2 regions of the Butyrivibrio sp. VCB2001 genome follow, and region 2 is predicted to be linked to the other one. Evidence: predicted binding sites of a transcription regulator. Region 2 holds the regulator's gene; the other holds the start of a gene.
What was found. The regulator HrcA, encoded in region 2, represses chaperone genes, less so after heat shock. The targets are predictions, from matches to a motif close to TGTTAGCACTCNNNNNNNNNGAGTGCTAACA.
Positions count from the first base shown of each region.

Region 1 (4,583 bases), on a different contig from region 2:
TTGGGGATGAGTTTAAGGATGTGTTTACTATTGAAGAGATGCTTGACGCCCTTCGAGGTAAAGCTCAGAAGGGAGGCGCGTTATGAATCTTTTGAACTATGTGCCGGGAGATAGCTTTCTTCATAAGTTAAATCCCGTGACCAAACTGGCTGCGGCTTTTATGTATGGAATCGCAGCAATACTGTGTGAGAATGTTTTTGCGGAAGTTTTGTTTATCGTGGCGATGATCTTGATTTCTGCAACAGCCGGGCTTTTTAAGAGAGCTCTTTTCCTTACGAGAAACCTGATGATCCTGGGACTTATTATGTTCGTGATACAGCTCTTTTTCGTAAGAGACGGAAGTCCCCTTCTGGTGATCGGAGGCGTGGTGCTGTTTACGACCGGCGGCCTTAAGAGCGCGCTGCTCTTGTCACTTAGAGTTATCGCAGCGATGCTTCCGCTGATGCTGTTGTTCGCGATCACAAGGATGAATGATCTGTGTAACGCGCTTGTTAAGAGGCTCCATCTGCCTTACAGATATGCGTTTATTGTTACTACTGCATTCAGGTTTGTGCCGATATTTGCAACTGAGTTCCACGACATTCAGGATGCACAGAAGGCAAGAGGCGTGGACTTTGATACAAAAAACATCTTCAGGAAACTGGGACTTATTGCACCGCTGTGTGTGCCTCTTTTGGTATCAAGTCTTAAGAAGGTAGATGTATCTGCCATGTCTGCTGAGATGAGAGGGTTTGAACTCAGGGGCTATAAGAGCGGTTACAAGGAGTATCCGTTTGCTGCAAGGGATGTGGTCACTGTTCTGGTGCTGGTTACGCTTATAGTGGCTGTTGTTGTTTTTAAAACTGTTTTGTGAGTGAGAGAAAGTTATGGATAAATCTGTTAGTTTGAAATACGGAACTGAAGTGGTGGATATTGAGATCAAGGGTGCGAAGTCCATTGAGTTTTTGAACCCGGATCCGATGCCTGAAATAGAGGATGTTAATGAGGCTTTCAGAGCATGCATTGAGGATGGAGCGATTGCTTCTGCTCCGCTACGTGAGAAGATTTCTGCCGGTGATGAGATTACGATTGTGGTTTCAGACATCACCAGGAGCTGGATGCACCAGGGAGATATAGTGACTCTTCTTGGGCATTATCTTCATGATACTTGTGCTGTTCCTTTTGAAAATATCTGCGTGCTAATCGCACTTGGTACTCACAGGAAATCTTCTGAACAAGAAAAAGAGATAATCGCAGGCTCCTATATGTATCGGAATGTTACGGTTGTTGATCACGACTGCGACGATGAATGTGTACTTGTCGGACAGACTTCAAGAGGCACAGATGTGCGCGTCAATCCTTTGGTTGTTGGCAGGAAAGTTATCGTGGTCGGAGGAACTGTTCATCACATGATGGCAGGCTTTGGCGGCGGAAGAAAGAACATCCTTCCGGGAGTTGCTTCAAGACAGACCATAAGGCAGAACCATCAGAGGGCGCTGGATCCCAAGCTTGCTCATTCAGACCCTAGGGTTGGATGCGCTCTTTTGGATAATAATCCTATCAACGAGGACATGAACGAAGCTGCGGCTCTGGTGGAAGTGACTTACGGAATCAATATCGTGGTTGCTACAAGTGGCAGGTACAGCGGACTCTTTGGCGGAGACCTGTACGAAGCGTGGAAGGAGAGCTGTCTTTTCCAAAAGAAGTGTTACGAGAAGTGGATCGACGAGGAAGCTGACATTGTCATCGTCAGCAGCGGCGGAGCGCCCAAGGACATGAACCTGTACCAGGGCTGCAAGGGCATGCTCAACGGAATGAGGGCCATGAAGGAAGGCGGACAGATGCTCTGGCTCTGCAAGTGCCCGGAAGGGTGCGGAGCTCCGGACTACACAGCATGGCTTGCGCCTCTTAAAGAAGGCAGACTCGATGAGGCTCTTCGTGCAGACTTCACCATCGGCGGATTTATCTTTTACCTGACTGTCGAGAACCTGAGGAAGGGTGAGTGCAGGATCCTCACCACTATTGACGGGGATACGACAGGGCCTATGGGGATGGAGGCTTATACGGATGCTGCGGAGTTTGTAAAGGGCGTTGATTTTACGGACAAGAAGGTTTATGTTATTCCTTATGGCGGATCTGTTGTGCCGATGGTTAAAGGGAAGGACTGACTGATGCCGAAAATATGGAAAAATATGATTAGCACTCTCTTGACGAGAGTGCTAATTTGTGTTATACAAAGAATAGAACAACAAACACAGAGCAGGAAATTTGTTTTGCCTGCGGAGAGGAGTGTTTATGAATATACAGAAGTTTACCCAGAAATCAATTGAAGCCGTGCAGAACTGTGAGAAGGTTGCGGTTGAGTACGGCAATCAGGAAATTGAACAGGAACACCTTCTATATTCTCTCATGACAATTGAGGATAGCTTAATTGCCAAGCTTGTAGAGCGTATGGGGGTCGACACAAGGTCTTTTATCATGAGGATAGAAGAGGCTATCGGCAAGAGAACCAAGGTATCCGGAGGCCAGCCGTATATCGGCGCAGATCTTAACAAGGCGCTGCTGTCCGCTGAGGATGAGGCCAAGGCGCTTGGAGATTCCTATGTTTCCGTTGAGCATCTGTTCATGGCGATCATCAAGAAGCCTAACAAGGCGGTAAAAGAGCTTTTGGCGCAGTTCGGAATTGACAGGAACAGATTCCTTCAGGTGCTGTCCGAGGTTCGTGGCAACAGAAACGTAACAACGGATAATCCGGAGGCTACCTATGATACTCTGAACAAATACGGAACAGAGCTGGTTGAGAAGGCCAGACGTCAGAAGCTTGATCCGGTAATTGGCAGAGATACTGAGATCCGTAATGTCATCAGGATTTTGTCCAGGAAGACTAAGAACAACCCTGTGCTCATCGGTGAGCCCGGTGTTGGTAAGACTGCGGTTGTAGAAGCACTTGCTCAGAGAATAGCCAGTGGCGATGTTCCGACAGCGCTCAAGGACAAAAAGATCTTTTCCCTTGATATGGGCGCTCTGGTGGCAGGAGCTAAGTACAGGGGCGAGTTTGAGGAGAGGCTCAAGGCTGTCCTTGAGGATGTAAAACAGTCGGATGGTGAGATCATTCTTTTCATAGATGAGCTGCATTTGATCGTTGGCGCAGGTAAGACCGACGGCGCAATGGATGCGGGCAACATGCTTAAGCCTATGCTGGCAAGGGGCGAGCTCCACTGTATCGGTGCAACGACGCTGAACGAGTACAGGCAGTACATCGAGAAGGATGCGGCCCTTGAGAGACGTTTCCAGCCGGTTATGGTGGATGAGCCTACCGTTGAGGATACCATCAGTATTTTGAGGGGCCTTAAGGAGAGGTACGAGGTCTTTCACGGAGTTAAGATCATGGACTCTGCTCTGGTGAGCGCTGCGGTTCTTTCGAATAGATATATTTCGGACAGGTTCCTTCCGGATAAGGCTATAGACCTGGTGGATGAGGCGTGTGCGCTTATCAAGACCGAGATGGATTCAATGCCTGCGGAGCTTGATGAGATGAACCGTAAGATCATGCAGATGCAGATCGAGGAGGCGGCTCTTAAGAAGGAGGATGATTCCTTAAGCATTGAGCGCCTTAAGAATTTGCAGAAAGAGCTTTCGGAGCTGCGTGAGGAGTTCGACACCAGGAAGGCTCAGTGGGACAATGAGAAGCAGGCGGTTGATAAGCTTGCTGCAATGCGTGAGCAGATAGATACCATCAATTCAGAGATTGCCATTGCCCAGAGAAACGGCGATTATGAGAAGGCCGGAGAGCTTCAGTATGCTAAGCTCCCTGCTCTTAAGAAGCAGTTGGAGGAGGCTGAGGAGGCAGCTAAGGCCGGCGAGAATGAGACTTCGCTTGTGCATGAGAGAGTTTCCGATGAGGAAATCGCAGGTATCATCAGCAGATGGACAGGCATTCCTGTAAATAAACTGACTGAGAGTGAGAGGAACAAGACTCTGCATCTGGCAGATGAACTTCATCATCGTGTCATCGGTCAGGATGATGCTGTAACCAAGGTTTCTGAGGCAATCATGAGATCTAAGGCAGGCATCAAGGACCCAAGTAAGCCAATTGGTTCATTCCTGTTCCTGGGACCTACAGGTGTAGGTAAGACAGAGCTTGCCAAGTCGCTGGCACAGGCGCTCTTTGATGATGAGAACAACATGGTCAGAATTGATATGAGTGAGTACATGGAGAAGTTCTCCGTGTCCAGACTCATCGGAGCACCTCCCGGATATGTCGGATATGAAGAAGGTGGCCAGCTGACAGAGGCTGTAAGGCGTAAACCTTATGCGGTAGTTCTTTTTGATGAGATCGAGAAGGCTCACCCGGATGTCTTTAACGTGCTACTTCAGATATTGGATGACGGACGTGTTACAGATTCTCAGGGCAGGACTGTGGACTTCAAGAATACGATCCTTATCATGACTTCCAACATCGGCGCCCAGTACCTGCTGGACGGAATCAGGGACGACGGAACCATCAGCGAGGATGCTGAGAACATGACCATGGAAGATCTGCGCGGACACTTCAGACCTGAGTTCCTCAACAGACTTGATGAGATAATCATGTTCAAGCCTCT
Region 1 is NZ_AUIZ01000004.1:183,868-188,450, reverse strand. Features, by position in the region: gene G589_RS0106925 (energy-coupling factor ABC transporter ATP-binding protein) at 1-86, shown strand, start outside; gene G589_RS0106920 (energy-coupling factor transporter transmembrane component T family protein) at 83-853, shown strand; gene larA (nickel-dependent lactate racemase) at 867-2,147, shown strand; gene clpB (ATP-dependent chaperone ClpB) at 2,275-4,583, shown strand, end outside.
Region 1: a site for HrcA is predicted at 2,174-2,204, ahead of clpB (ATP-dependent chaperone ClpB). Genes of this name have one in related genera too.

Region 2 (7,271 bases):
ACTGTTCCGCCCAGTGCTGCAATAGCAAAGGATACAGGAACCATTGAATAAACGTTGTAACCGTCTCTCTGGAAAATAGGATGCTCAGATACAACAACCTCAACAAGAAGGTCTCCTCTTGGTCCGCCGTTGACTCCGGGTTCACCCTTTTCTCTTATTCTTACACTCTGGCCGTTATCAATGCCGGCAGGAATTGTAACCTTGATCTTCTTGCGACTTGCAATGTATCCGGTTCCGTGACAGTCGGCACACTTCTCTTTGATGACCTTACCTGTACCGCCACATTCAGGACATGTCTGAACGTTTCTTACAGTGCCAAAGAAGGACTGCTGTGTATATACAATCTGTCCCTTACCGCCGCACTTGGTACATGTCTGTGGTGATGTTCCCGGCTTAGCTCCGGTTCCATGACATGTCGGACATGGATCCTTGATGGTGAGCTCAAGCTCTTTCTCACAACCAAATACAGCCTCAAGGAAGGTTATGCGCACGCTTGCACGAAGATTGGCACCCTTTGAAGGGCCACTTCTTGCGCCGCCTCTTGCACGTCCGCCTCCGAAGAAGTCACCGAATATATCACCAAAGATGTCGCCAAAGTCTGCACCGTTAAAGTCGAATCCACCACTGAAGGGATTACCGCCGCCCTCAAAGGCCGCATGTCCGAACTGGTCATACTGACGCTTCTTCTCAGGGTCAGAAAGTACCGCATAAGCTTCGGATGCTTCCTTGAACTTGTCGGCTGCAGTCGCATCACCCGGATTCATATCCGGGTGATACTTCTTGGCAAGCACTCTGTATGCTTTCTTTATTTCGTCCTCAGTGGCATTCTTACCAACGCCCAGGACCTCATAATAGTCGCGTTTCTGTTCCGCCATTTAACTCAGACCTCTCTGTAATCTCCATCAACTACATTATCATCGTTTGAAGATGTGCTTCCTGCGTTCATATCAGGACCTGCGCCGGCACCCATATCAGGGCCTGCACCTGCAGCACCTGCTGCTCCCTGAACGTTCTCATACATCTTAGCAAAGAGTGCCTGAGCATCGTTCATGAGCTTCTCCTTCTGGCTCTTAAGAGAATCGATCTCTGAGTCTGAAAGCTCTTTATCCTTGGTCTGCTCAAGTGTTTCCTTGAGAGCCTTGATATCATCCTCAACTACCTGCTTCTGAGAAGCGTCGATCTTGTCGCCAACTTCCTGAAGAGCCTTCTCTGTCTGGAATACGAAGGAGTCAGCGTCGTTTCTTGCATCGATGCCTTCCTTACGCTTCTTGTCCTGAGCCTCATACTCCTGAGCCTCTTTAACTGCCTTATCGATATCCTCATCAGACATGTTAGAACCGGCTGTGATTGTGATGTGCTGCTCCTTGCCTGTTCCAAGGTCTTTAGCTGATACGTTAACGATACCGTTTGCATCGATATCGAATGTAACCTCGATCTGAGGAACACCTCTCATTGCCGGAGGGATTCCATCAAGTCTGAACTGTCCAAGTGACTTGTTATCCTTAGCGAACTGTCTCTCACCCTGAAGTACGTTGATATCTACGGCTGTCTGGTTATCAGCAGCTGTTGAGAATACCTGGCTCTTCTTGGTAGGAATTGTTGTGTTACGCTCGATAAGTCTTGTAGCAACACCACCCATTGTCTCGATTGAAAGTGAAAGAGGTGTTACATCAAGAAGAAGGATATCACCTGCGCCCTCATCACCTGCAAGCTTACCGCCCTGGATACCAGCACCGATTGCTACGCACTCATCAGGGTTGAGGTTCTTACTTGGCTCCTGGCCTGTGAGCTGTTTAACCTTCTCTACTACGCAAGGAACACGAGTTGATCCACCAACAAGGAGAACCTTACCGATATCTGCGTTTGTAAGTCCTGCATCCTTCATAGCGTTCTGAACAGGGATAGCTGTTCTCTCTACAAGATCGTGGATGAGCTCTTCGAATTTAGCTCTTGTGAGATCTACATCGAAGTGCTTAGGGCCATCAGCGCCTGCTGAGATGAAAGGAAGGTTGATGTTGGTTGTTGTTGAAGAAGAGAGCTCCTTCTTAGCCTTCTCTGCAGCTTCCTTAAGTCTCTGCATAGCCATCTTATCGCCTGAGAGGTCAACGCCCTCTTTGTTCTTGAAATCCTGAACCATCCAGTTGATGATTGCCTGGTCGAAGTCATCACCACCGAGGTGTGTATCACCGTTTGTTGAAAGAACTTCGATAACACCGTCACCGATATCGATGATTGATACATCGAATGTACCACCACCAAGGTCGTAAACCATGATCTTCTGCTCTTTCTCGTTATCAAGACCGTAAGCCAGAGCTGCTGCTGTAGGCTCGTTGATGATTCTCTTTACCTCAAGACCTGCAATCTTACCTGCGTCCTTAGTAGCCTGACGCTGAGCATCATTGAAGTAAGCAGGAACTGTGATAACTGCCTCTGTAACCTTTTCGCCGAGATACTGTTCTGCATCAGCCTTCAGCTTCTGAAGGATCATAGCTGAAATCTGCTGAGGTGAATACTTCTTGCCGTCGATTGTACGGCCGTGATCTGTACCCATATCTCTCTTGATTGATGAGATTGTGTTCTCAGCATTTGTTACTGCCTGACGCTTAGCAGGCTCGCCGACGATTCTCTCGCCGTTCTTTGTGAAAGCAACGATTGAAGGTGTTGTTCTAGCGCCTTCTGCGTTAGCGATAACGGTGGGCTTACCACCTTCCATAACTGCTACGCAGCTATTAGTTGTACCAAGGTCGATACCAATAATCTTACTCATTTCTTTTTCCTCCGTTTATTATAATAAGATTCTGTATTTACTAAGTTATTGTGCTACAGCCACCATGCTGTGTCTGAGCACTGTATCATGGAACATGTATCCCTTCTGAAGCTCCTGGGCAACGATTCCGGATTCGTATTCCTGGGATTCCACCTGCATTACTGCATTGTGGAGGTTTGGATCAAACTCTTTTCCAACCGCTTCTATTGGGGTTACTCCGAGATCTTCAAGCTGCTTGATGAGCTGCTTGTAAATCTTGTTCATGCCGTCTGCAAAAGCTCCGTCTTTCTCAGCCTCGGGAACTGCTGCAAGACCTCTTTCAAAGTTATCTACTACAGGAAGGAGCTTCTCAAGGACATTGCCCTGACCAAGTTCGAACTGCTGTGATTTCTCTTTGTCGGTTCTCTTCCTGAAGTTCTCAAACTCCGCCATCTGTCTCAGGACTTTGTCGTTAAGTTCATCGATCTTTTCCTGAAGCGGATTCTTCTTTTCTTTTTTATTCTCTTCTTTTTCTACAGTAGCCTCTTTTTCAGCATCATCTTTTTCCTCCTGTGAATCAGGTGTCTGTGCTGTTTCTTTCTCTTTGGCTTCCTCTTCAAGTTCTTCCATGATGTTCTCAAGAACTTCTTCTTTTTTCTTTTCCTCAGCTGATTTAGCCTTGGAAGAAGCCTTCTTCTTATCTTCGCTCAATTCAAATTGCCTCCTTAAAGCTTATGGGATCTAATCCCTTTTATATAGATCATCAAGTGCATGACGCATATTCTTAAGCGTCGTTATAACCTTGTCGTAATCCATTCTCTTGGGTCCGATGATTCCTACGGTACCCTTCATGCCATCACCAAGCTCGTACGTTGCGGTAACAACGCTGCAGTCCTTCATGGACTGGATCGGTGTCTCGTTTCCGATGTAGACCTGGATTCCGGTCTCTTCATGGTCAGAGGAGAGTGTGTCCTCAACGATACTCGAAAGGTCCTTGGTATCCTCAAAGGTGCTGATGAGCTCGCTGGCCTTGGCCGAATCCGTAAGCTCAGGATACTTAAAGAAGTTCATCGTACCGCTGGTATATATCTGAAGGTCGTCATCTGCTGTTATTGATTCTGCAGCTGCATCGATGACGTTTCCGATGATCTCACTGTGAATTCCGGCTTCCTGCTTGACTGCTGCGATAAGTCCAAGGTTAATGTCCTCTACAGCAAGTCCGTCCAGCCTTGTATTCATGAGAATGTTAAGCTTGAGCATTGTTGCGTCATCAAGTTCCTCTTCAACAGGAATGATCTTGTTCTTAATGACGTTTCCTTCTATGACGATGGTCGCCAGAAGGTGCTCTGCATCAACCTTGGAAATCTGGATGAACTTGAGCTTGTTCTTGCGGATCTGAGGTGCTGAGATCATTGTGGCGTAGTTGGTATCAACCGCAAGGGTCTTGGCCACCTGCTTAAGGAGGTTCTCAAGCTTCTCTTCCTTATCAAGAAGCATCTCCTTCATGTTCTCAACTTCCTGTTCCTTGTCCCTGAGCATCTCATCTACATAGACTCTGTAGCCCTGGTCGGAAGGAATTCTTCCCGCAGAAGTGTGGGGCTGAATTATAAGTCCCATCTCCTCAAGATCTGCCATCTCATTTCTGATGGTGGCTGAACTCAAGTTAAGATCAGTATCCTTGGAAATAGTCCTTGATCCGACAGGCTCTCCTGTCTCAAGGTAGTTCCTTACTATTGCATGTAGTATGGTTCTCTTTCTCTCATCAAGTTCCAAGTCTGTACCCCTTCCTCTGTCTCCGGATTTCATTGAAAGGCTTTTGTTTTGAGTTGTTAGCACTCAACTCATTCGAGTGCTAACATCTTCTCTGTAACATAAAATATCACTCGCGGGAACTAATGTCAACCTTCTAAATGTTAAATATGGATAAAAAAACAGCAGGCACTGAAAGTGTCTGCTGTCTGTAGTCTCATTATATAAGAGAATGATCAAAGATCGATTCTGCCCTGTACCTTGTCATCAACAACGTAGTAAGCTGCATTCTCTTCAGGCTTTACATAAACGCTGAGCTTCTTCATAGCGTCTACATCTCCGCCCATATCGTACTTGTAGTTGTTCTTAGCGTTTGTAACGATTGTATCGTATGTAACGTTTCTGTCACCATACTGAAGAACGATGTTAGTCTTAACTTCTGTTGTTGCTGCTGCCTTCTTAGCTGCAGGCTTCTTAGCTGCTGTAGCTTTCTTAGCAGGTGCTGCCTTCTTTGCAGGTGCTGCTTTCTTTGTCTCAGCCTTCTTGGTTGTAGTAGCTTTCTTAGCTGCAGGCTTCTTAGCCTCAGTCTTCTCAGCTGCCTTCTTAGGCTCAGCCTTCTTAGCAGGTGCTGCCTTCTTTGCTGCAGGCTTCTTAGCTGCTGTAGCCTTCTTTGCAGGTGCCTTCTTCTCTTCTGCCTTTGCAGGAGCTGCCTTAACTTCTGCTGCCTTAACTTCTGCAGCTACAGGTGTCTTGATTGTTGCAACAGGCTTCTCAGCTGCATCAGTCTTCTTGATCTCTGCCATTTTTACATTTCCTCCTCAAAATCATTGTCTGATTTGTTGTAGCTCGTTAAAACAATAAAGCGATTACGAAATAGAGTTTACACTCATTATTCTGCGTTGTCAACGCATTTACAAAGTTTTAAGGACTTTTAATCCTTGATATATGCGGCATAAACAGAAACCAGTGTCAGGGAAAACAGTATTCCCGCGAGTATATCGGTGGCCCAATGCACTCCGGCCAGCATTCTTGCGCATACTCCGACTACCATCAGCACCGCAGCAGCAACAGTCAGTATTCTGACATAGCTCTTTTCGGCAAAGAGTCTTTTCCACGCGATGATGGCACTTCCGAAGACGCTGCAGATGATCAGTACATGGCTTGATGGATACGAGGTCTCAAGCTCAGTCTCTCCGGGCGGAATGATCGGTCTGTAGTTGATCGGGATCTTACTGAAAGCAACATAGATGATCGCAACCACCAGATAAAGCATTCCAAGTCCAAGGATGATCTTTCCCACTTCGGAAATGCTCTTTGTCTGCACAAGTCTTACAACGCCCATAAAAGCGAAGAATGCAACCACCAAAAACGCCAGCACCATCACCAGATCAGATATTTTGTCAAACATTTCATTATATCCCAGAAGATTTGCAACAGCTCCGTTTAATGAAGAAAAACCAACGGATGTGCCTTCCGGACCTATGGCCGCTTTGTCCACAAATGCTGTGAGAACCGAGAATATCACAGTAACCAGTAAAAGACATATCGGCTTTGTCGATGAATTTTTCTCAAACTTCAATTTAAACATCCCCTTTCGGCATTACTTGCCATATTCCTCTTTAACAAATTTTCTGAGGGCAACCATTGCTCTCTCAACCTTTTCGGTATCGATGCAGTAAGCCATTCTGAAGAACCCGGGTGCTCCGAAGCCGTCAGCCGGAACAAATACCAGATCGTACTTTAAAGCTTTTTTACAAAATGCTACTGAATCCTCTTCCAGTGCCTTGGGCATTATATAAAAGGTTCCGCCGGGCTTAACTACTGTAAAGCCAAGCTCAACAAGTGTGTCGTAGATGATGTTCATGTTGGTCTCATAAACTGAGAGATCTGCTGTAAGTGAACATACCTTGGCAACAGCCTGCTGGATTATTGAAGGAGGACAGTTGTGTCCTGTGCCTCTTGAAATCTGCCCGCACATGGGAACGATGACATCCGCACCCTCGCAGGCAGGATTAACTGCAACGTATCCGATACGCTCTCCGGGAAGTGAGAGTGACTTGGAGAATGAATAGCAGCTTAAGGTGTGATCGTAGAACTTTGAAACATAAGGTGAATCAGCACCCTTGAACACGATCTCTCTGTAAGGCTCATCTGAGAGAAGGAAAATGTTGTGACCATACTCTTTTGACTTCTCTCTTAAAATATCAGCAAGTCTCTGAAGTGTAGCAGTTGAATATGCGATACCTGACGGATTGTTAGGTGTGTTTACAAGAACTGCTGCCACGTTCTCATTTATCATCTCCAGGAACTTATCGAAGTTGATCTGAAAAGAGCTTGTATCTGCCGGAACTACACTGAGCTTACAGCCTGCGCCTGTGATGTATGGGCCGTACTCAGGGAAGTATGGTGCAAAAGCAATCATCTCATCCCCGGGCTTGGTCACTGCTCTTACTGCATGCGCAACAGCACCTGCTGCCCCGGTTGTAGGGAAGATGTGCTCCGGACCATAATTCATTCCGAATCTCTGATTCAAAGATTTTGCTATCTCTTCTTTATAAAGAGGGTTTCCAAGACTGGGTGTATAGCCATGAAGTGTCATGGTATCCTCTTCCTGAAGGAGTCTGATCATCTCATCTGTAAACTCCTTGGGAACTTCCACGCTCGGATTTCCCAGACTGAAATCAAATACGTTCTCGTATCCTACTTCTTTTCCCCTGGCAGTTGCATATTCTGAAAGCTCTCTTATTACTGACTTGGCTCCCAGCATGCTCTTGTA
Region 2 is NZ_AUIZ01000005.1:180,676-187,946, forward strand. Features, by position in the region: gene dnaJ (molecular chaperone DnaJ) at 1-875, opposite strand, end outside; gene dnaK (molecular chaperone DnaK) at 881-2,767, opposite strand; gene grpE (nucleotide exchange factor GrpE) at 2,813-3,457, opposite strand; gene hrcA (heat-inducible transcriptional repressor HrcA) at 3,488-4,552, opposite strand; gene G589_RS0107915 (DUF6465 family protein) at 4,732-5,298, opposite strand; gene G589_RS0107920 (phosphatase PAP2 family protein) at 5,427-6,074, opposite strand; gene G589_RS0107925 (pyridoxal phosphate-dependent aminotransferase) at 6,096-7,271, opposite strand, start outside.